2 regions of the Oceanobacillus sp. AG genome follow, and region 1 is predicted to be linked to the other one. Evidence: a T-box and tRNA genes for the amino acid it is inferred to sense, from the RefSeq annotation. Region 1 holds a T-box; the other holds one or more tRNA genes.
The links. A T-box is a leader RNA that pairs with one kind of tRNA and senses whether it is charged. The one in region 1 lies ahead of alaS (alanine--tRNA ligase), so its partner is inferred to be a tRNA-Ala.

Region 1 (10,165 bases):
ATGACAGCCGCCACACAACTCGACACTGTAGTCACCGATTTGCACAACACGGACAATATCTCCATATTTTTCCCCGAATAACGCCATTGCTCCTGTTTCTTTCGCTTTTTCAAATTCCTGATAATCAATGGAAAGATCAATGGATTGCCAAATTTTTTCGTTCACAATCGCTTCGATTTTCCGAAGTTCGTCTTCACTGAGTGCGGAAAAATGAGTGAAATCAAAACGCAAACGATCTGGGGTGACGAGTGAACCTGCTTGATTGACATGATTACCTAGCACATCCTTTAATGCTTGGTGCAGTATGTGGGTTGCCGTATGGTTTTTAATAACTGCGTTACGGAAGGCATTTTCGACAATTGCCTGAACTTCATCCCCTTTACTAATTTCCCCGCTTTTCACTATCACTTTATGGATATGGAGTCCTTGTGGTGATTTTTGAACATCTTCTACATAAGCTGACGCATGCTCCGTATAAATCCATCCTTTGTCGCCAACTTGTCCACCACTCTCCGCGTAAAATGGCGTTTCTTTCAAGAAGAGGAATACTTCATCATTTGCTTTTGCCACTTGTGCTTCTTCACCGGCATGGATAATCGCTATAACGGTAGTCTTCGTTTCCAGTTTGTCATATCCGGTAAAGGTGTCTTCCAAATCCAGGCCACTTAATGTCGTGTCTTGTACTTGCATCGAATCGACCTTTTGTCTTGCGTTTCTTGCTCTTTCTTTCTGTTTTTCCATTTCGGTTTCAAAACCGTGCTCATCAATTGTAAATCCATGTTCTTCAACATACTCGGCTGTAAGTTCCTTTGGAAAACCATACGTATCATATAATTTAAATACTTCTTCTCCAGGAAATACTTTATTTCCAGCCTTTTCTTCCCTTTTAATGATTGAAGATAATATCTCTAATCCGTCGTTTAAGGTTTCATGGAATCGTTCTTCTTCAGAACGGATAATTTTTGCGATATGATCTTTCTGTTCGATTACTTGCGGATAAAAGTCCTGCATAATTTCACCGACAACATCGACCAATTCATATAAAAATGGTTTGTCCAAGCCAATATCTTTGGAAAAGCGAATCGCTCGACGAATCAGCCTTCTTAAGACGTAACCCCGCCCTTCATTAGATGGAAGCGCACCATCAGCTATCGCAAAGCTAACCGTACGAATATGGTCGGCGATGACTTTAAAAGCAATTGTTTGTTTATCATTTGCTCCATATTTGACTTGGGCGATTTGCTCTGTCTTTTCAATTATTGGCATAAATAGGTCCGTTTCAAAGTTTGTCGGCACGTCCTGAATAATTGATATGAGACGTTCTAGACCCATTCCAGTATCAATATTCTTCTTTGGTAGCGGAGTGTACGTATCGTCCGCATTATGGTTGAATTGGGAGAATACCAGGTTCCATATTTCAAGATAACGGCTGTTCTCTCCTCCTGGAAATAACTCTGGATCATTCGGATCATTGCCGTACTTCTCGCCACGGTCATAAAAGATTTCCGTATTCGGGCCACTTGGACCTTCCCCAATATCCCAGAAGTTCTCTTCCAGTCGAATGATTCGTTCTGGCGGCAATTTAATTTCGTTAAGCCAAATATCATAAGCCTCATCATCTTCCGGATGAACCGTAACCGATAAGACGTCTGGGTCGAATCCGAGCCATTTATCACTCGTTAAAAATTCCCATGCCCAGTGGATTGCTTCTTTTTTGAAATAATCACCGATGGAAAAATTACCGAGCATTTCAAAGAATGTGTGGTGTCTAGCAGTATAGCCGACATTCTCAATATCGTTCGTTCGGATTGATTTCTGTGCGTTTACGATTCGAGGATTATCCGGGATGACTCTTCCATCAAAGTATTTCTTTAATGTGGCAACCCCGCTGTTGATCCATAAAAGACTCGGATCGTCTTTCGGAACAAGCGGTGCGCTTGGCTCTACTGTATGACCTTTTTCTTTAAAGAAATCAAGAAACAGTTGTCTAACTTCAGCTGAATTAAATTTTTTCATCTTTTATTATCCTCCTTGTATTTGAAGTTGGGGCCATTTTTCAACATAAAAAAATCTCCTCTCTGCTTATGCAGGGACGAGATTGTTCGCGGTACCACCCTATTTGTGAATTGTTGCCTATTCACCTCTTATGCATGTTAACGGTTTGATACCGACGGGGATTAGCCGCACTCAAGTGTAGCATTCCATGATTCGATGTGAGGATTTTCTCAGCTTAAAAATCCCTTTCTGTCACACGAGCTTCATGTACTCGGCACTTTCATCATTTTTAAATCTTCATTTAGCGTTAGTATAGATAAATATTAACCGCTTGTCAATCAGTTATCACCAGGTAAAAGATACGGTAAGTGTTTAACAACGACTTTTAAAATAGCAACTAATGGCACAGCGATAATCATTCCAATAATTCCAAATAACTGTCCGCCTAACAATAATGCAAATATAATCATCACCGGGTGAATTCGAATATTCTTTCCCATAATAAATGGCGAAAGGAAATTCCCATCTATCATCTGGACAACAAATATTGCAATAATTACATAAAGAGCAAGAAGCGGTGAAGTAGTATAAGCAATCATTACGGCTGGTACCGCACCGATTATCGGACCGAAATAAGGGATAATATTGGTGAGTCCGATTACGATTGCAAGTAAAAGCGCATAAGGTACTTGTAAAAATTTAAAAGCAAGGAATGTAAGCAATGTCACAAACAAGCTGACAAAAAACAAGCCTCGCAAATACCCACCAAGACCTTCATCGATTTTCTCGACCATCAGTTGCATCCTTGAATGGAGCCGAGGCGGGATAAACCTCTTTAGAAATTGTTTCAGCAGATGGTAATCCTTTATATAATAAAAGACGAGGACGGGAATAACGGTGACCATTAGAATCATATCAATTAGATGAGTAAACCCGTCGACTAAGCGGGATACGAGATGATCCGACAGATTTTCCAGCCGAATAATGACTTCATCAATCTTGTCATGGAAGGTCTCCGGCAGGAAGGATGTAGAGGTGTAAAGATGATTAATCGATGATTCATACATATTCACAAACTGCGGAATATTTTCAATTAAATCGTTCATTTGCTGAATAACGATCGGATAAACGCGATAAAATAAAAAAGCAATCCCACCGAAAAACAGTATATAAATTATCATCACGGCTAGCCCCTTATGAATCTGTTGCCGGTCTAGAAATTCTATAATCGGATACAGTAAATAAGCGATAAATCCCGCAATGATAAACGGTAAAAAAAGTTTCCACAAAAAGGAAAAAACCTCCCTGAAATAGGGTAAGGTAATCCATAACAAAAATGAAAATATTAAAATCAGGATTCCTATTAAAAAGAAATATAATAGTTTTTTTCTATTCCACCATTCAAGCAACTGCAACACCTCGTGCTATGTTTGCTCTCGTCACGACAGTAACTTATCTTCCGTAATTGTTCTCTCTTCTTCTGAAAACAAATCATTAAGCGGGCTTACACTACCGTCGACTTCGATTTGGTGAATATGAAATTTATCCTTTTTGACTACTAGTTCCAAATAACAAGACCAGCAATAATATAATTGGATCCCTATTTTTCCAAGATTTTTCCCTTTACAATTTGGACATTGCATCATTTCATCATCTCCTAGCTATAATTTCTATTTATAGCCTAACCGAAAGAGAAAATGAATATACTTCTATTTACATAAAATCATAAGGATTCAGTTCTTTTTCTTCATCTGAGATAGAATTTGGCAGTTCTTGTTCTTCCTCTAGCCTGCTCTCTAGCCGTTCAATTAAGGATGTGTAGCGCTGATTCGTGTCCATCGTCGTAACTCCCCGCAAGAATGCTGACATATCCCCACAAATAATAAGGGATTCTTTACTTCTTGTTATCGCTGTATATAATAAATTTTTCCGAAGCATCCGATGGTACGATGAAATGACTGGTAAAATGATAATCGGAAACTCACTACCTTGAGATTTATGGATGGAGATACAATAAGCATGCATGAAATTCCCGAAATCCTGCCGCTCATAGACAATTTCTTTTTCTTCAAAAGCTATGACAATTTGTTCTTTCTTCTCTTTATTTTCTTTTGCGAAAAAGATCGCGACAATCTCTCCAATATCTCCGTTGAATACACCGTCTTCCGGTTGGTTGACTAATTGGATTACCCTATCCCCTACTCGGTAACTTACATCCATTACTTTCATTTCCCGTGTTTTATCTGTCTTCGGGTTTAGAAGTTGTTGGATTTCCTCATTGATGCGATTAATTCCAGCCTCCGTTTTATAAATAGGGGCAAGTACTTGAATAGCATTTGTATCGATTCCTTTTTCCAGCGCATGCTTGAAGATAATCGTAATTGCTTCTACAATTTGTCGATTACTTGCCGGGATGAAACTGAAATCATTCGCTTTTTGAAGCGATGCATCTGTTATCTCGTTATTTTTTATTTCATGGGCAAGTTCAATAATCTTAGAACCTTCTTTTTGCCGGTATACTTCATGCAGTCTCACAATCGGTATTTTACCACTGGAAAGCAAATCAGAAAGTACTTGGCCAGGACCGACAGATGGTAACTGATCTTCGTCCCCAACTAACAGCACTTGCATATCATCTGGAATTGCTTTAAACAAATGATTGGCAAGCCAAGTATCGACCATCGAAAATTCATCAACAATTAGAAATTTCCCTGATAGGCGTTCTTGTTCATTTTTTTCAAATCCATCTTTCCCGTCCCAACCAAGCAACCGGTGGATGGTCGAGGATGGTAGGCCAGTAGACTCTTTTAATCGTTTAGCAGCCCGGCCAGTCGGAGCTGTAAGCACAAATGGAAAATCTGATTTTTTCTCATAATCATCAATATTAAGGGAATGATCATGAATCGTTGCATAAGCCTTCACAATTCCTTTAATTACCGTTGTTTTCCCTGTGCCAGGCCCGCCAGTTAGAATCATTACCTTTGATTGTAATGCTTTTTCGATTGCATCAAATTGTTCCTTCCCGTAGCTTAGAATTTCTTCTTCTTCAATTTCCCCAGTTATCTTCATTAATTCAGCTAACGTTGTTTCACTTTCAATTTTTTTATTCATAATTCTACTAATATGGGCGGCAAAACCGTCTTCCGCATAGTATAAAGAAGGCAGATAAATATTTCCTTCACTAATAATAATTTTCTTCTCGGTATTCAATTGCTCCAACCGTTCCTGAATGATCTGTTCAGTCAGTTCGAAGCCTAGTACTTGAATCATTTCTCGCACACATTGGTCATATGGTAAGAAGACATGGCCATCTTGAATACTTTTTTGCAGTACAAAAATACAGCCCGCGCCAATCCGGTTCGGGTGGTCCATAGATAGTCCGTTCATTCGTGCAATCTGGTCAGCTGACTGGAAACCGAAGCCTTCAATGTCAAAAACAAATTGATATGGATCATCATATAACTTATGAATAGCTTCTTCCTTATATCGCTGATAAATTCGCTGGGCCATTTTAAGACTGATCTGGTAGCTCGAAAGCGTGATTGCAACCCGTTCAAAGCCTTGATGTTCTTCTAAACTTTTATGTAATTGTTCTCTTGTTTGTTTTTTAAGACCCGGAATTCCGTCCAAGCATTCCGGGTCTTCTAAAATATGGGAGATGGCATTCATTCCTAATTTATCAACAATCCGAGTAGCTGTTTTTTCACCAATTGCATAAAACAAGTCACTGGACAAATAAGAAATCAAGCCTTCCTTCGTATCAGGGATATAGGTTTGATAGGATTCGACGCGGTACTGGATACCGAACTTTTGATGATGTTCAAAGACACCGTGAAAATAATAAGAATGCTCTTCTGTCAAATGAGAGAAGTAACCTTTAGCAACAATCTCTTTCTCTTCATAATCTTCGTTCGTATCCTCTATTTTAACTTTTATGATTGCAAAATTCTCATCTTCATTGTGAAAAATTGTATAAAGAAGTCTGCCGCGAATATATCCTCTTTCATTTCGTTGCTTATCTTCCATACTTAAACACGCTCGTTTCGTTCTTTATTGACTCAACTTTCGCCGCCTGAAACAGTTAGCTAAACCTTAAAAATTCAAGAAAACCCGCAATCCACTCACCAAGAATCTGCATATTACTTTCATTCAGCGTAAGTACAGCTTTCTCCTGGAGGTCCGCAGTCCAGACACCTCTCGCTTTCCGCGGGCGGCTGGTAAGCCTCCTCGCAGGCAAGCCTGCTGCGGGGTCTCACCAAGCCTATCCTCCCGCAGGAGTCTCGAGGTGTCTGGACTGCTCCGAGGAAAGGCGTGATTTGGATTACCGTTTAATATTCCAGAAGTATAATCCTTATAACGGAATAATTTCTTTTTAAAATAATCCTTTAGACCAGTTCAGTTGCCCGGCGGACGGTGACTCCAACGGGAAAAGCACGAGTCCGAGGACCCCGCAGGAAGCGGTTTTCTTCCGAGGAGGCTGAGGCCGTGCCCGTGGAAAGCATCCGTCCGCCGGGCAACTGAACGGCGATTAGAGTTCTAAACTAAAGGTACGAACAAAGACACTTACGCTGAATGAATGCAGAAGTTCATCTATCTGTTAAAAATCATGTCTAGTCATATTCATCGCTGACTATCCGTGCTTGATAAGATTGAACTGCTTTGATTTTTTACGTGCTAATGTTGATTATTGATTTTCCAAAAACTGTTCCACTTGTTTCTTTCCGTTCGCAGCTAAATAATGGTCCGGTTGCTCTTCTAGCGCTTGATTGAAATGCTTGAGGGCTTGTTCGGCATCTTCGTTGAATACGGCGATGACACCTAAATTATAATGGGCATCGCTATGCGCCTCATCCATTTTAATCACTTCTTGGAAGACAGTCTTCGCCTCATCGACAAGTTCCGCTTGGGCGAGCGAAAGACCGTATTGGAAACGGTAATTAATTTCATCCTCAGCCAGCTCCGTCGCTCGTAATAAATAAGGTAATGCTAATTTAAATTGTTCCTGGTACTGTAAAGAAAGACCGATTAAATAATATAAATGAGCATCCTCGAGTCCTTTATCAAGTGCTTGCTGAAAATAGTTGTTCGCTTTCTCAAATTGTTCCTGTTCAAAATATAGATTGCCTAGTCCATAATAAGCAGTGGCAGCTGTGTCGTCCAAACGGATTGCTTTCAAAAAGAACCGCTCCGCCCGTTCCGCTTCCTGAAGTTCTACTAAGAGATTTCCAAAATTAATATAGCCCAATGGTTCATTTGGGTTCTCCTCAATCAATTCATTAAATAACTTTGCAGCTTCTTCATATTTCCCTTCCTGCATCATCTGGATTGCTTCTCTATTCTTATCCATGAATAATCCCCTAACTCAACCTACATAATCAAGATGTTGTTCATTTTTAATTACTTTATCAATCGTTCCTCCACCAAGACATACTTCACCGTCATAAAATACAACTGCCTGGCCTGGTGTAATTGCTCGCTGTGGTTCTGCAAATTCAACATGGACTTTTCCGTCCTCAAGTATGGTGACATTAACCTTGCTATCTTTTTGGCGATATCTAAACTTGGCAGTACAGGAAAACGAACTCTTAATTTCTTCCGGATTGATCCAATTCAGATCAGTTGCGATTAATGAATCCGAATATAAATATTCATTTCCATAGCTTTGTTCTACATATAAAACATTTTCTTCCAAGTTTTTGCCGACAACAAACCACGGCTCCCCTGGCCCACCGATTCCAAGTCCTTGCCGTTGTCCAATCGTATAGTACATCAATCCATCATGTATACCCATCACTTCACCAGTAAGAGTTTGCATTTCACCAGGTTGTGCCGGCAAATATTCACTTAAGAATTCTTTGAAGTTTCGCTCCCCAATAAAGCAAATTCCGGTAGAATCCTTCTTCGTAGCTGTTGCGAGATTATGCTGAAGAGCAATCTCGCGTACTTTTGACTTCTGTAAATGCCCTAATGGGAACATTACTTTCGCTAAAACGTCACTAGATAGCTGGTTCAGGAAATACGTCTGATCTTTATTCTCATCCACTCCACGTAGCAACTCAACTTTCCCATTATCGCGTCTTACTTGTGCGTAATGTCCAGTTGCAAGATAGTCTGCACCTAGGGACACTGCATGGTCGAGGAATGCTTTAAACTTAATTTCTTTGTTACACATGACATCAGGGTTCGGGGTACGTCCTGCTTTGTATTCATCAAGGAAATAGGTGAATACTTTATCCCAGTATTCCTTCTCAAAGTTGACAGAGTAGTAAGGAATATCTAACTGATTACATACGCGAACGACATCATCGAAATCTTCAGTTGCTGTGCAGACACCAAATTCATCGGTATCATCCCAATTTTTCATAAAAATCCCGACAACGTCATAGCCTTGCTCTTTCAGAAGCAGAGCAGCAACCGATGAATCAACACCACCGCTCATACCGATTACGACACGTGTGTTTTTATTTTCATTCATTTTAATCACTTTCCTTATTTTGTTAACCGTTTAATTATTTTCGCAACCCGCTTTGCTGCTTCGATTACATTTTCCTCTGTGTTCGCACTTCCGAAACTGAAACGGATCGAGTTTGTTGTGCATGGATTATCGTCTCCAAACATTGCACTCAATACGTGGGATGGTTCCACGCTTCCAGCTGTACAAGCACTTCCGCTTGAGGCAGCAATTCCTTCCAAATCTAAATTTGTCAGTACTTGTTCCACGTTTGTACCAGGGAAACTAATATTGACAATCGTGCTGATTGCATGTTCCTGATCCCCATTCAAGGAGAAATCAATTCCTTCAGATTTAAGCTGTTCAATAAATTGTGCTTTATACTGCTCGTAGGCAAGGTTCCTTGCTTCACGCTCATCAATGTTCAGTTGAACAGCTTCTTTAAAGCCGACGATGGCAGCAACGTTTTCTGTACCTGCCCGCCGTTTTCTCTCCTGTTCCCCGCCGAACATCAAGTTTTGCATCATAACCGAATCACGTGCATAGAGAAAACCAATTCCTTTTGGACCATTAATCTTATGAGCGGAAGTGGTTAGTAAATCGATACCTAACTCATTCACATCAAGTTCTAATAAGCCATACGCCTGAACAGCATCCGTATGGAAATAAGTGTGATGTTCTTTTAACACTGCACCAATTTCCTTAATCGGCTGAATCACTCCAGTTTCATTGTTCACAAACATAATGGAAACAAGTATTGTATCTTCTCGTAATGCTGCCTCCACTGCTTCAGGAGAAATACGGCCAGACTCATCTGTCGGTAGATAGGTTATCTCAAATCCGAGGGTTTCCAAATATTCTGCGGTATGAAGAACGGCATGATGTTCTTGCGCTGTTGTTATAATATGGTTGCCTTTTTCCCGGTTGGCAAGGGCTGTTCCAATCAACGCTAGATTATCCGCTTCCGTGCCACCACTTGTAAAGTAAATTTCCTTTTCGTTGGCACCGATACTAGAAGCTATGAGTCGTCTTGCTTCATCTAATTGTTTCCTTGCTTTTCTTCCTTGTGAGTGAACACTTGAAGGGTTCCCATAAGTTTCTTGATAGATTGCTGTCATTGCTTCTGCAACCTTCTTATCCATCGGTGTAGTTGCGGCATGGTCTAAATATATTGCTTCCATGGTGTGAATACCTTTCCTTCCTGTTAGATGTAAAACATATAGGCTTCTTCTTTATTATTATCACCAGCATCCGCTAAATCTTTTAGAGTTGTATGATCTAGCACTCCGCGGATGGCATCGCGGATTCTCAGCCATAATGCTTGTTGGGCAGGCTTCTCTTCTTCTATTCCTTCAACGAGTGTGATTGGACCTTCAAGCACCCGAATTACGTCTCCCGCAGTAATTTCTGTCGGTTCTTTTGCAAGTTTGTAGCCTCCGTAGGCTCCTCTTACACTTCTAACTAGTCCTGCATTCCGAAGAGGTGCTGCCAACTGCTCCAAATAATGCTCAGATAAATTATTTTCCTGAGCGATCGATTTCAATGATTTGGGACCTTGCCCATATTCCTTTGCAAGTTCTATCATAATTGTAAGTCCATATCTTCCTTTTGTTGTTACTTTCATTTTAACTTTGCACCTCTTTACATTAAATCATTACTATACGTAATAAATTTTCTATTGTCTATCAATTAGCTTTAATTCAGGTCATACATATTATA
Region 2 (10,165 bases), on a different contig from region 1:
AATCAGTAATATTCCATGGCTCGGTAGCTCAGTTGGTAGAGCAACGGACTGAAAATCCGTGTGTCGGCGGTTCGATTCCGTCCCGAGCCACTTTTTTAAAAGCAGCACTACATAATATACGTTGGCCTAGCTCAATTGGTAGAGCATGCGAATTACATCCTTGCATGTACTTCTCCGAGGCGGCCTACGAGGAGTGTACGCATCGTCGAATAATCTTGGAACACGACGAGCTTTCAAACTCCAAGCTCACATAATAAAACCAGCACCAAACTTACAACACGAGCCATTAGCTCAGTCGGTAGAGCACGCCGCGAATTACATCCTTGAGTGAACTTCTCTGAGGCGGCCTGCGAGGAGTGTACGCATCGCCGAATAAGCTTGCAACACGACGAGCTTTCAAACTCCAAGCTCATATAATAAAACCAGCACCAAACTTACAACGCGAGCCATTAGCTCAGTCGGTAGAGCATCTGACTTTTAATCAGAGGGTCACAGGTTCGAATCCTGTATGGCTCATCAATTGAATCACGGTTTTGGCGGGAGTCGCTAGTTGCAGAGGATCTCTAAACCTTCGCGGAGTCTGGTTCCGACTGAACCCCAGAACCATATAAAGCGCCCGTAGCTCAATTGGATAGAGCGTTTGACTACGGATCAAAAGGTTAGGGGTTCGACTCCTCTCGGGCGCGCCATATACATATTTGATTGCGTGAAAGCAGCTCAGAGATGACGGGCATAAAAAATACCAGTGAGGTAGTGAATTCAACTCCCACCGGTCACCCCATAAATACTGGACCCTTAGCTCAGTTGGTTAGAGCTATCGGCTCATAACCGATCGGTCGCAGGTTCGAGTCCTGCAGGGTCCATCGGTTCATCTAAAGAAGCATCATATAGTTCGGAGGTATACCCAAGTCCGGCTGAAGGGATCGGTCTTGAAAACCGACAGGCGGGTCAAACCGCGCGGGGGTTCGAATCCCTCTACCTCCTCCATTTTACATATGCGGGTGTAGTTTAGTGGTAAAACCTCAGCCTTCCAAGCTGATGATGAGGGTTCGATTCCCTTCACCCGCTCTTATTTCATGATGGGCCTGTAGCTCAGCTGGTTAGAGCGCACGCCTGATAAGCGTGAGGTCGGTGGTTCGAGTCCACTCAGGCCCATTAGAAAAACACTTGTTTCTGGGATAGGCAATACATAGTTTTGTAGGAAAATATATTGTTTATGTTGCGCTCTTAGCTCAGCTGGATAGAGCAACAGCCTTCTAAGCTGTAGGTCAGAGGTTCGAATTCTCTAGGGCGCATGAGCCATTCATTATTATTTAGCAGCTTAGGACTAGAATAGCCAACTATTTTACATATATTTTATCTTGGGGCCTTAGCTCAGCTGGGAGAGCGCCTGCCTTGCACGCAGGAGGTCAGCGGTTCGATCCCGCTAGGCTCCATCTAAGCAGGACTACAGTTAGCTTATTAGCTAATTGTAGTCCTTTTTTGTGGTAATTATTTCTTTTTCAATTCACGTTTAATTTCTACAACACGTGATACTGTTAATTCTGTAAAATTCGCTACTTCTTCAACCGCCATACCGCTACTTAGAAGGCGTCGTGCAGTTGTTTCGTTAGCAATTTTTTTACCTTGCTCTAAACCTTCATATAAACCTTGCTTTATACCTTGTTGGAGCCCTTGTTCTAGCCCTTGTTCTAATCCCTCCTTCATTATGCGTTTTCTACCTTCCTCGAGTCCTTCTTTCAATCGCAGTTCCATTTCTCGTTTAGCAGCTTCTTCATCTAAAATATATTTTAGCCTTGCTTCATAAGCAGCGTACTCCTTATCATTCATACTTAATTCTTCCCAATTTTTAAAGGCAGACTCTAATGATTTATCGTTCATTGCAATCTCCTCCAATTTTTGAAAAATGTCATCATAAACCTTTTTATTCTTCCTGTCAACAATTCCTAAAAGTAATAACCATCTTGCTAGTATATCATTCCAAGGGTCAAGCTGCTCTTTTTTCCACGCCTGGATGAGTTTAGGTATTTCTATAAAATGAAATTCCATCAACTCGGTCAGCTTGAACTTTTCTTCATCTTCGTACAGGTGATACGTGGTGTGGAATCGATCCGTTTGCATCAAGTAATTGAAGTTCATGATATTAATGGCAATGACTGGTCTTAGTTCCTTATAAGCCATACTCTTTTTCATTTGCCGGCGATAGATACCTGACCAATAATAAATCGAGCGGTTAATCATATTATGCTGATCCGTGAACTGGATTTCCACATTGATTCGTTCACCAGTTTCAGTTTCAACGATTATATCTAATCGTGACTGCTTGTCACCGTCATATTCCTCTACTTCTTCTACATTTATAAAAATGATGTCTTTAATAGAGTTGCGATTCGTTTTTTGCAAAATTGCATTTAAAAATACTACAGTGATTTGTTTATTCTTTTCTGTACCAAATAACTGTTTAAAAGCATAATCAACTTTTAGATCCATTAATTTGTTCAAGGGTATCCGTTTGAGTAAAGCAGTATCCGAACGTTTTCTGTTTGGCTTTGGTCGAACGCGTTCTTTGTCCTTCTCCTTTACTTCCATTATGACTGGGGGAACAGTGGTATAAATTTCAGAGGGAATATTTCGTGGCATATTGATACTCCTTATTAAATTTTGAGGGTAGTTTCTTTGAAGTATTTCTACTGTAAGTATACCAAATATTTATATAAGATTTAGTTGTTTTTTATCATTCCTTGGAGTATGAAGATGTGTAATTGTTATGGTGGCTCACTTTTAAGTTACCATATACGTGAATAATAGTTTTTCACACTTCATTGAAACGACCGAACAAATGTGCTAAGATAGATGAAGAATATTACCTTCTAGACACCTCACCATAATATCTTAAAAGGACGGGATATCTTGGTAATGCCCCTAGTTATTAGAGAAAAAACGTCGACTTACACAAAACATGATCAGCTTCATAAAAAACTCATCCACACATTTTTATGGCTTCTTTGAAACATATTTAAAACTATCAGAAGACGAGGAGGAAAAGTTGATGAAGGAAATTAGGGAGTTACCAGAGGCTGAAAAAATATTGGAAATTCCAATTTCGTATGAGGAGAAAGGGAAGGAGTTAGGGAGAAAAGAAGGTAGAGTTGAAGGAGTTAAGCAAGTGGCAATGGAAATGATAAAAGAAGGAGCCAGTTTAGAATTCATCTCTAAAGTAACAAAATTAACAATGGAAGAGTTAGAGAAATTAAAAAAGCATCTATGAATATAACTTGAAGTTATTCCAAAAAACCTTCAAGCTGGAGGGCACGTAAGTCTTCTTCAAGTACTTCTTTTTGTTTTACGGAATTCAATTCTTCAAGATACCTTTCCTTGAACTCCATGCAGCCTTGTGCTTGCATGGATTTTTAATGTAGCGTGTACATGTTTGAAATGACAATATAGATCAACTTTACCTATACGAAGATTTGTTCGCTGGAAAGCAACAAATCTGGTAAGATATAGGTAGTAATACACACCTCACAAAATTAAATTTTTCTATCTATAAATACATACATATCAGCAATTTGTTTTAAGATTTACATCAAGGGAGAACAGAAAATGGGAAGTTATTTTTATCAGTTTCTAGAGGATATATCAGAAGAATTGGCAAGGACGTTGGATGAACTGGAAAAGGCTATCTATCACAGTCCTCGCTCGATGTTGACACATAGTAGAACGTTTATCGAAGTATTGCTTGAAAAAGTAATGATCCACGAAAATATGCCCAATGAGCCGTATTTAACGATTAAAACCCGGATTCAAAATTTGGATGATAAAGGGTTGCTGAATGAAGAAGTGAAACATGCATTCCATGAGGTTCGGAAATTAGGGAACGTGGCAGCACATGACACACGACAATTCAGGTTCTCGGAGTCGCTCACATCTTGGGAGCATATTCATACGATTGTGAAATGGTTCGTGGAAGTGTATGAATCGTATACGATTGTAGTTCCAGATTATGTGGATCCAATCATGAAACAGGAGCATTCCTATGGATTAGAAGAGATGGCATTGCGTTTTAAGAAAATTGAAGATCTGTTGAAGGAATCGCTTGCGCATGAGAAACCGAAAGATGTCGAATCTGTAGGAAATGAGATGACTGCAGAAGATAGAACAGAGGAACCGAAGAAGAGGAAGGCCAGGCTTTTATTGCAGGAGGCTTTCAATGAAGAGCCTGGATTTATTCCTGTGCGTACGATTCACTATGGAGATGACTCCATCGATATCCCCTACTTTTTGCGTGATGCATTTCTACTTCCACAGCGTTTTGAAGAGTCGGAGCGGTTTTTAGTTCGTCTAGGTGGAGAGCAACAAGCTAGAATAATGAGTGAACTGCCGCATTCAATGGAAGGTTTCCATTTAAGGGTAACACGTTATACTGAATCTCATTCTGAAACATTCTTTAAAGAGTTGAAAGAATTTGTTGCGGAAGAAATTAGAAGGAAAAAGCTGATGAACAGCCGTCCAGGAGAGTTGTTCTTATTCTATAAGTCTAGTGAAATTGTGGTGACGGAGGATTTGGGCAATGTGGATATCAGTGTAGATAATTTTACTGGTATGCCTGGGTTGATTAAGCAATTAAATCAGGATGGGATTGATAAGGTTCGGGATTTGCCGAAGGAGTTGCTAATTCTTGGGAAATATCGGAGAGTTGGGAAGAGTAGGGTGGAGAGTTTTTTTGGACAGCTTGAGGAGATGCAGGGGAATTTGGTGAAAGAGTTGGTGTAGACACTATTGGTAATTATAATGGAACTGCCAAAATTATAAAAGTTGATTAAATGACTGAAGTACCTTGTCAAAAAAAGTATTACTCCAAGATAGGGAATGTAAACTAAACTGTGTAAGTGGAAGAGCGTACGATTCTGCTATTTAAACGATATACTGAAAGGAAATTATTATGAATAGAGAGACGTTTAACGTTCTTATGTTATTTGTTGAATCAAGCTACTTTCTTATTATGGCCTATGCATATTTTTTTTACTATTATTATTGTTAATTCTTGTTGCCAACTAGATTTAATGCTCCATACGTCGTCATCCCACCACCTCCCTTCTATAGGAAGATGATTAACCGCCCACTAAACTTATGTAGTTGCTGTATAGATTATAGCATAAGACTTATTTGAGTAATGGATTGAACAGAACAATCGATCTATTTTCATTATGGAAGGACATAGGGACAGGTTGTTCGTCATCTTATTAACAAGGTAATTCAAACAACGGACCTGTACCTCCGTCCTTTGTAATAATATCCAATCTATTTGATGATAGGATTCAAAAAACCACTAAAATTTGGTTATTATTCGAATGTTGTTTTCAATTCCTATTGAATATCCGTATTATAACAGTATAATAGTTATAAGGAACTGTGCTTAAATGACTGGTAAAATGATATTATAGGGAGTGATTGCTAAGGGGGGGCGATGCCATTTTGTAGTCTAATACTTTAGGAGGTTTATAAAGAAACCTTAGATGGAGGAAAAATAGTAAGTTATATCAACTGTAGGAGCGTTAAGTTAAGTAGGCTATCTATATCGAATAAAAGAATGGAAAATAATATATTTACAAACAATGAATACATATGGAGGTAGAAAAGTGAGTAAAAAGTGGTTAGGTTTATTGATTGCAGGTCTTTTAGTCTTATCAGCCTGTGGAGATACTAATAATGAATCAGGTCAACAAGAGGAAAATGCAGAACCAGAAACAAATGATGTTGCACAAAATGAAGAAATAGAAGAAGCAGAGGAAGAGCAGGAAGAAGAAGTGGAAGTTGAAGAATCATCAGGAAATGAGATTGTCCTTGGCGAACCAATCAATGTGGGAGAATACGAAATGACTATTCAAAGTTATAGCCTTGGTGTAGATTATGATGGAAAAGATGCTTTAATTATTGAATATGATTGGGTCAATAATTCAGATGAATCAGCTTCGCCTTTCATGACTTTCATGCTAAAAGGTTTCCAAGATGGAGTGGAAACGGACGAGGTATTTATGGTTGACGATGTGGATTTATCGATTGGGCAAAAAGAAGTTAGACCAGGTGGATCAATTGAAGGTGCACAGGATATTGTTGGTATAGATGATTTGTCCAAGCCGCTTGAGCTGGAATTAGATGAACTTATGTCTTTTGAAAGCAACCCTTATTTAGTAGAAATTGATTTATCAACATTAGAATAATTTTTAAAAGTTATCTCAATAAAAAAAACGAGTAACAAGATAATTTTTAGCTTAACATTCGCAACAAGTTGACTTTATATGGAATCATAATAAGAAATATTAAGCATTCATGAGATATCTAGATTAATGGACTTAGCAGCATCAGAAATACAATAAATTTCAGTGGAAGCACTACTTTCGGAGCCATGTGTGTAAAAAGAAACGGCTGGGTCTCTAGAGACTACGCTAAGACATAATTCTTTTCTTAATGTAAAATATGCACCAACATAAAAACACAAAAAAGCAATCCACACAAGGATTGCTTTTCTGAAATACAAATCTTAGTAGATTATTGTAATCTTAACTTTGTTCAGCTTGCTTAAGATTTTTCTCATGAATAATGAAGTTCATAAAATCGATGATAAGTCTTGCTGCGATTTGAGAAGTCACTCCTGTAGGGTCATATAAAGGATTCACCTCAACTAAATCAAAGCCAATGACATCACCTTTTTTGGCAACGACTTCCAAGATTTCACTGACCTCGTCATAGAAGAATCCGCCAGGGGAAGGGGATCCTGCACCAGGTGCGATGGACGCATCCAAACCGTCAATATCAAGGGTAACATAATACTTTTCACCTTCAGGCATATCTTTCAATGCTTCCTCGATACCCATTTTTCGAATTTGTTTTGGTGATAGAATCGAACTGCCATATTCTCTTGCATCATCAAAATCTTCCTTCTGACTGCTCCCAACACCGCGAATACCTAGTTGAGCCATTTTGTTAATATGCGGCATTTCCGACATCCGTCTCATTGGGCTACTGAGTGTGAAACGTTGGCCAGAAGCTTCTTTCAACCAGTCCAAGTGGGCGTCAATCTGTACGACGTTCACTTTTTCGTGTTTGTCTAGTGCAAAAGCGACTGGAGATGTTATCGAATGGTCTCCCCCCAACACAATAGGAATTGCTCCCTTTTCAATGATTTTCCGAATGGCTTCCTCGGTATTTTCGTGGCTCTGTTCTACATCGCCATTGATGATGGATACATCACCACAATCGACTATTTTCCAACCTTCATCGCTATAGATAATATCTCTTTCGTGGTCATATCCTCCCCCGAATCCATAAAGAGAGGATTGTTCGCGAATGGATCTTGGTCCCATTCTAGTGCCGGAGCGCCATGCGGTTGTCATATCATTTGGTACACCGATGATTGCAAAATCTGCATCTAGTTCATCTAGGTTTGTACATATTGGATATTTTCTAAATGACGTAATACCAGTAAATGGCATGTTCAATTTCACTCTTGTATAATTATCTTTTCTTGCGTATTTACTCATGTTATAACCCTCATTTTCTATTTTTAAAATTTTTGTTTATCAATGTTTCCTTTATTGATGAATTGCCGATAGAGCATACCTGCAATTAATATTAGACCGATATAGCCGACGATTGGGTAAACCAAATCAATAATTTTGGCAAACGGTAATAATCCACCGAAAAATCCGACAATTGTTAATCCAATGGTAATAAGTCTATATTTCTTCGTGTCGCCTTTTGAAAATTGTACAGCGACGGTCCACAACATACCTACTGCAGTGGTATATATCGCAATCAATAGAATGATAGAAAAGACTAGAGAAAGCGAAGGACTGATTTGATTTGCTAAGAACAAGGTTGGAATATCCATCGTATGTGTTTCTTCGACGTTGGACAAGATGCCAATATAGATTGCAAAAACCCCGATAAGCATAATCAATCCACCAAGAGTACCTCCCAAGATGACATTTTTTCTGCTTGTTTCTTCTTTCCCTACATTCGCTAAAAAAGGAAGGGCAACTAGGAGAACAAAAGAAGAATAAACAAAGCCAGATTGCCACCAGTGATTTGTTGCGGTTGAAATTTGAATGTTATTAAGGATATCTCCAGCTTGTCCAAATCCTTCTACATTAAAATTCCCTGCTCCTACTACAATTGCAAAGATTACGATAATAGGTCCCGCTATTCCCAAAATCTTTACGATGGTGTCTAAACGTAATAAAGCTGTAATCATAACAAGGATAGCCATTAAGGCACGTCCGGGAACGACACCTACCCCAAAGTGTTCCGAAACGGTTGCACCTGCACCAGAAATCATGACGACAAATACGACTAGTATGAATAACTGGGCAAACCAATAGAAGAATATTCCTAGGTATTTTCCACAAAAATATATAAAGACTTCTTTTGAATCTTTCGCCTGTAAACGCAGTCCCGTGTCCATCGCATAGGCTCCGAACCACATATGGATAACAGCAGCTATTATAATAGCACCTATACCTAAGTAGCCGAATGAAACGAAAAATTGCAGAATCTCTTAGCCCGTCGCCGTACCAGCGCCCAATATAAATGACACGAAGGTACCTGCTAAAATAATGATTCTTAATGTGTTATTCATCATGTCTCCTCTTTTTCATTTTTTTTCACTTGTTTGACCACTACAAAAAAGCTTGCCTCCTTTTTAAAATTTTTATCCCTTTTCAAACAAGATTATATTACATATAATAATAGTAGAAATTTTAAATTATTATATACAAAAGTGAATTAATTCAATTAAAAGAACCTTCTAATTGAATAAAAATATACTAATATACTTATCATATTGAAAAAGGAGGATTAAGGATGGATGAATTAGATATCAAACTGATAACATTACTGCAAGAGGACGGGCGAATTTCAATAAGTAAACTGTCGGAGAGAATGGCACTTAGTCGTCCTAGTGTGGCCGAAAGAGTGAAGCGCTTGGAAGAAAAAGGTATGATAGAAGGCTATACTGCCTTGATATCACCTGAAGCAATCGGGCGGAAATTGTTAGTTATCATTGAATTAAGCGATATACTGGAACCTCTAAATAAAATTGAAGAAAAGCTTGCAAGTGAACCCGCTGTGATCGAATGCCATCGAGCTACAGGCCATGTTCATTATTACATCAAAGCGGCTCTATATGATATTGGGGAACTCACCCGATTGGTGGAAAGTCTTTTACCCTACGGAAAAACAAAAACATCTGTGTTGCTCGGCACCCCTGTGAAAAAAGGGTAATTTTGCCGCATGATAATTACCATGATGAACAATGAAGAGTGAATAACCTGGGATAGTGAAAACAATTGAAGACATCGGTAACGAGGGACGTAAAATTACTCAATAAGTTACTAGGACTGACCAATTCACTCATAAATACAAAATTATGCCCACCTATATGCTAAAATGAATCTATATTGTTAGTCATTATTCTATACGCCTTGTATACTTCCTATCAATCATGTTAATAAATATTACTAACATGATAGTTTAGGGAGTGACACAAGATGTTAGTTTTAGAATTAATTATCGGTTTAGTCCTACTGGCTGCATTCCTTCATTTCCGTTATACAAAAAGGAAACACCAACGGATAAACTCGCTCATTGATCGACATATCGAAGCAAGTGAGGAATTGAAGAAGACCCTAGCTATGGGGTTGTATTTACGATTCAAAACAGAATCAGCAGAGCAACCGGTAAATTATTCTAGCATTTATCTTAAAGGTAATCCTATTTCCTTTGAATCGTTTGTTGCGGACCTTATGAAAACAAGTAGAGGCGGAAGTATTTGGGTTTCTCCTTCCAGTAATGATCAAGGTGTGGATTTTGAACATACAACTGGTTCCGGATTATATCTAGGCCAAGTAAAATGCTATGAAGAAGACCTGCCTTTTGACCCGATTGCACTCATTCATTCGAATATGGTAAAACGGGATGCGGTTGGTGGCTATGTTATTACTACCGGATCTTTTACCGAAAATGCAAGACACTATGCACAAGGATTAAATATTGAACTGATTGATGGAGTTAAACTTGTGGAAGAATGGTTTGCGAGTTTAAGGCACTCTGAGGAAGATATAAATAATTTGATAGATGATTAGTATCTAATCTTGTATTTCGTCTC

Region 2: it encodes a tRNA-Ala, which carries the amino acid that the T-box ahead of alaS (alanine--tRNA ligase) is inferred to sense. The anticodon was not compared.

What each region holds. Positions count from the first base shown of each region.
Region 1 is NZ_WOWT01000013.1:8,515-18,679, forward strand. It holds gene alaS (alanine--tRNA ligase) at 1-2,016, opposite strand, end outside; T-box leader at 2,086-2,288, opposite strand; gene GN217_RS08490 (AI-2E family transporter) at 2,334-3,413, opposite strand; gene GN217_RS08495 (hypothetical protein) at 3,435-3,641, opposite strand; gene recD2 (SF1B family DNA helicase RecD2) at 3,709-6,021, opposite strand; gene GN217_RS08505 (tetratricopeptide repeat protein) at 6,680-7,342, opposite strand; gene mnmA (tRNA 2-thiouridine(34) synthase MnmA) at 7,358-8,470, opposite strand; gene GN217_RS08515 (cysteine desulfurase family protein) at 8,485-9,627, opposite strand; gene cymR (cysteine metabolism transcriptional regulator CymR) at 9,651-10,070, opposite strand.
Region 2 is NZ_WOWT01000024.1:1,160-11,324, forward strand. It holds tRNA gene GN217_RS13070 (tRNA-Phe) at 18-90, shown strand; tRNA gene GN217_RS13075 (tRNA-Lys) at 444-516, shown strand; tRNA gene GN217_RS13080 (tRNA-Arg) at 613-689, shown strand; tRNA gene GN217_RS13085 (tRNA-Ile) at 790-863, shown strand; tRNA gene GN217_RS13090 (tRNA-Ser) at 895-987, shown strand; tRNA gene GN217_RS13095 (tRNA-Gly) at 998-1,068, shown strand; tRNA gene GN217_RS13100 (tRNA-Ile) at 1,082-1,155, shown strand; tRNA gene GN217_RS13105 (tRNA-Arg) at 1,222-1,295, shown strand; tRNA gene GN217_RS13110 (tRNA-Ala) at 1,364-1,436, shown strand; gene GN217_RS13115 (Rpn family recombination-promoting nuclease/putative transposase) at 1,492-2,640, opposite strand; gene GN217_RS13120 (hypothetical protein) at 3,050-3,268, shown strand; gene GN217_RS13125 (DUF4145 domain-containing protein) at 3,604-4,773, shown strand; gene GN217_RS13130 (DUF5067 domain-containing protein) at 5,616-6,221, shown strand; gene speB (agmatinase) at 6,561-7,541, opposite strand; gene GN217_RS13140 (YkvI family membrane protein) at 7,565-8,485, opposite strand; gene GN217_RS13145 (Lrp/AsnC family transcriptional regulator) at 8,863-9,282, shown strand; gene GN217_RS13150 (restriction endonuclease) at 9,549-10,142, shown strand.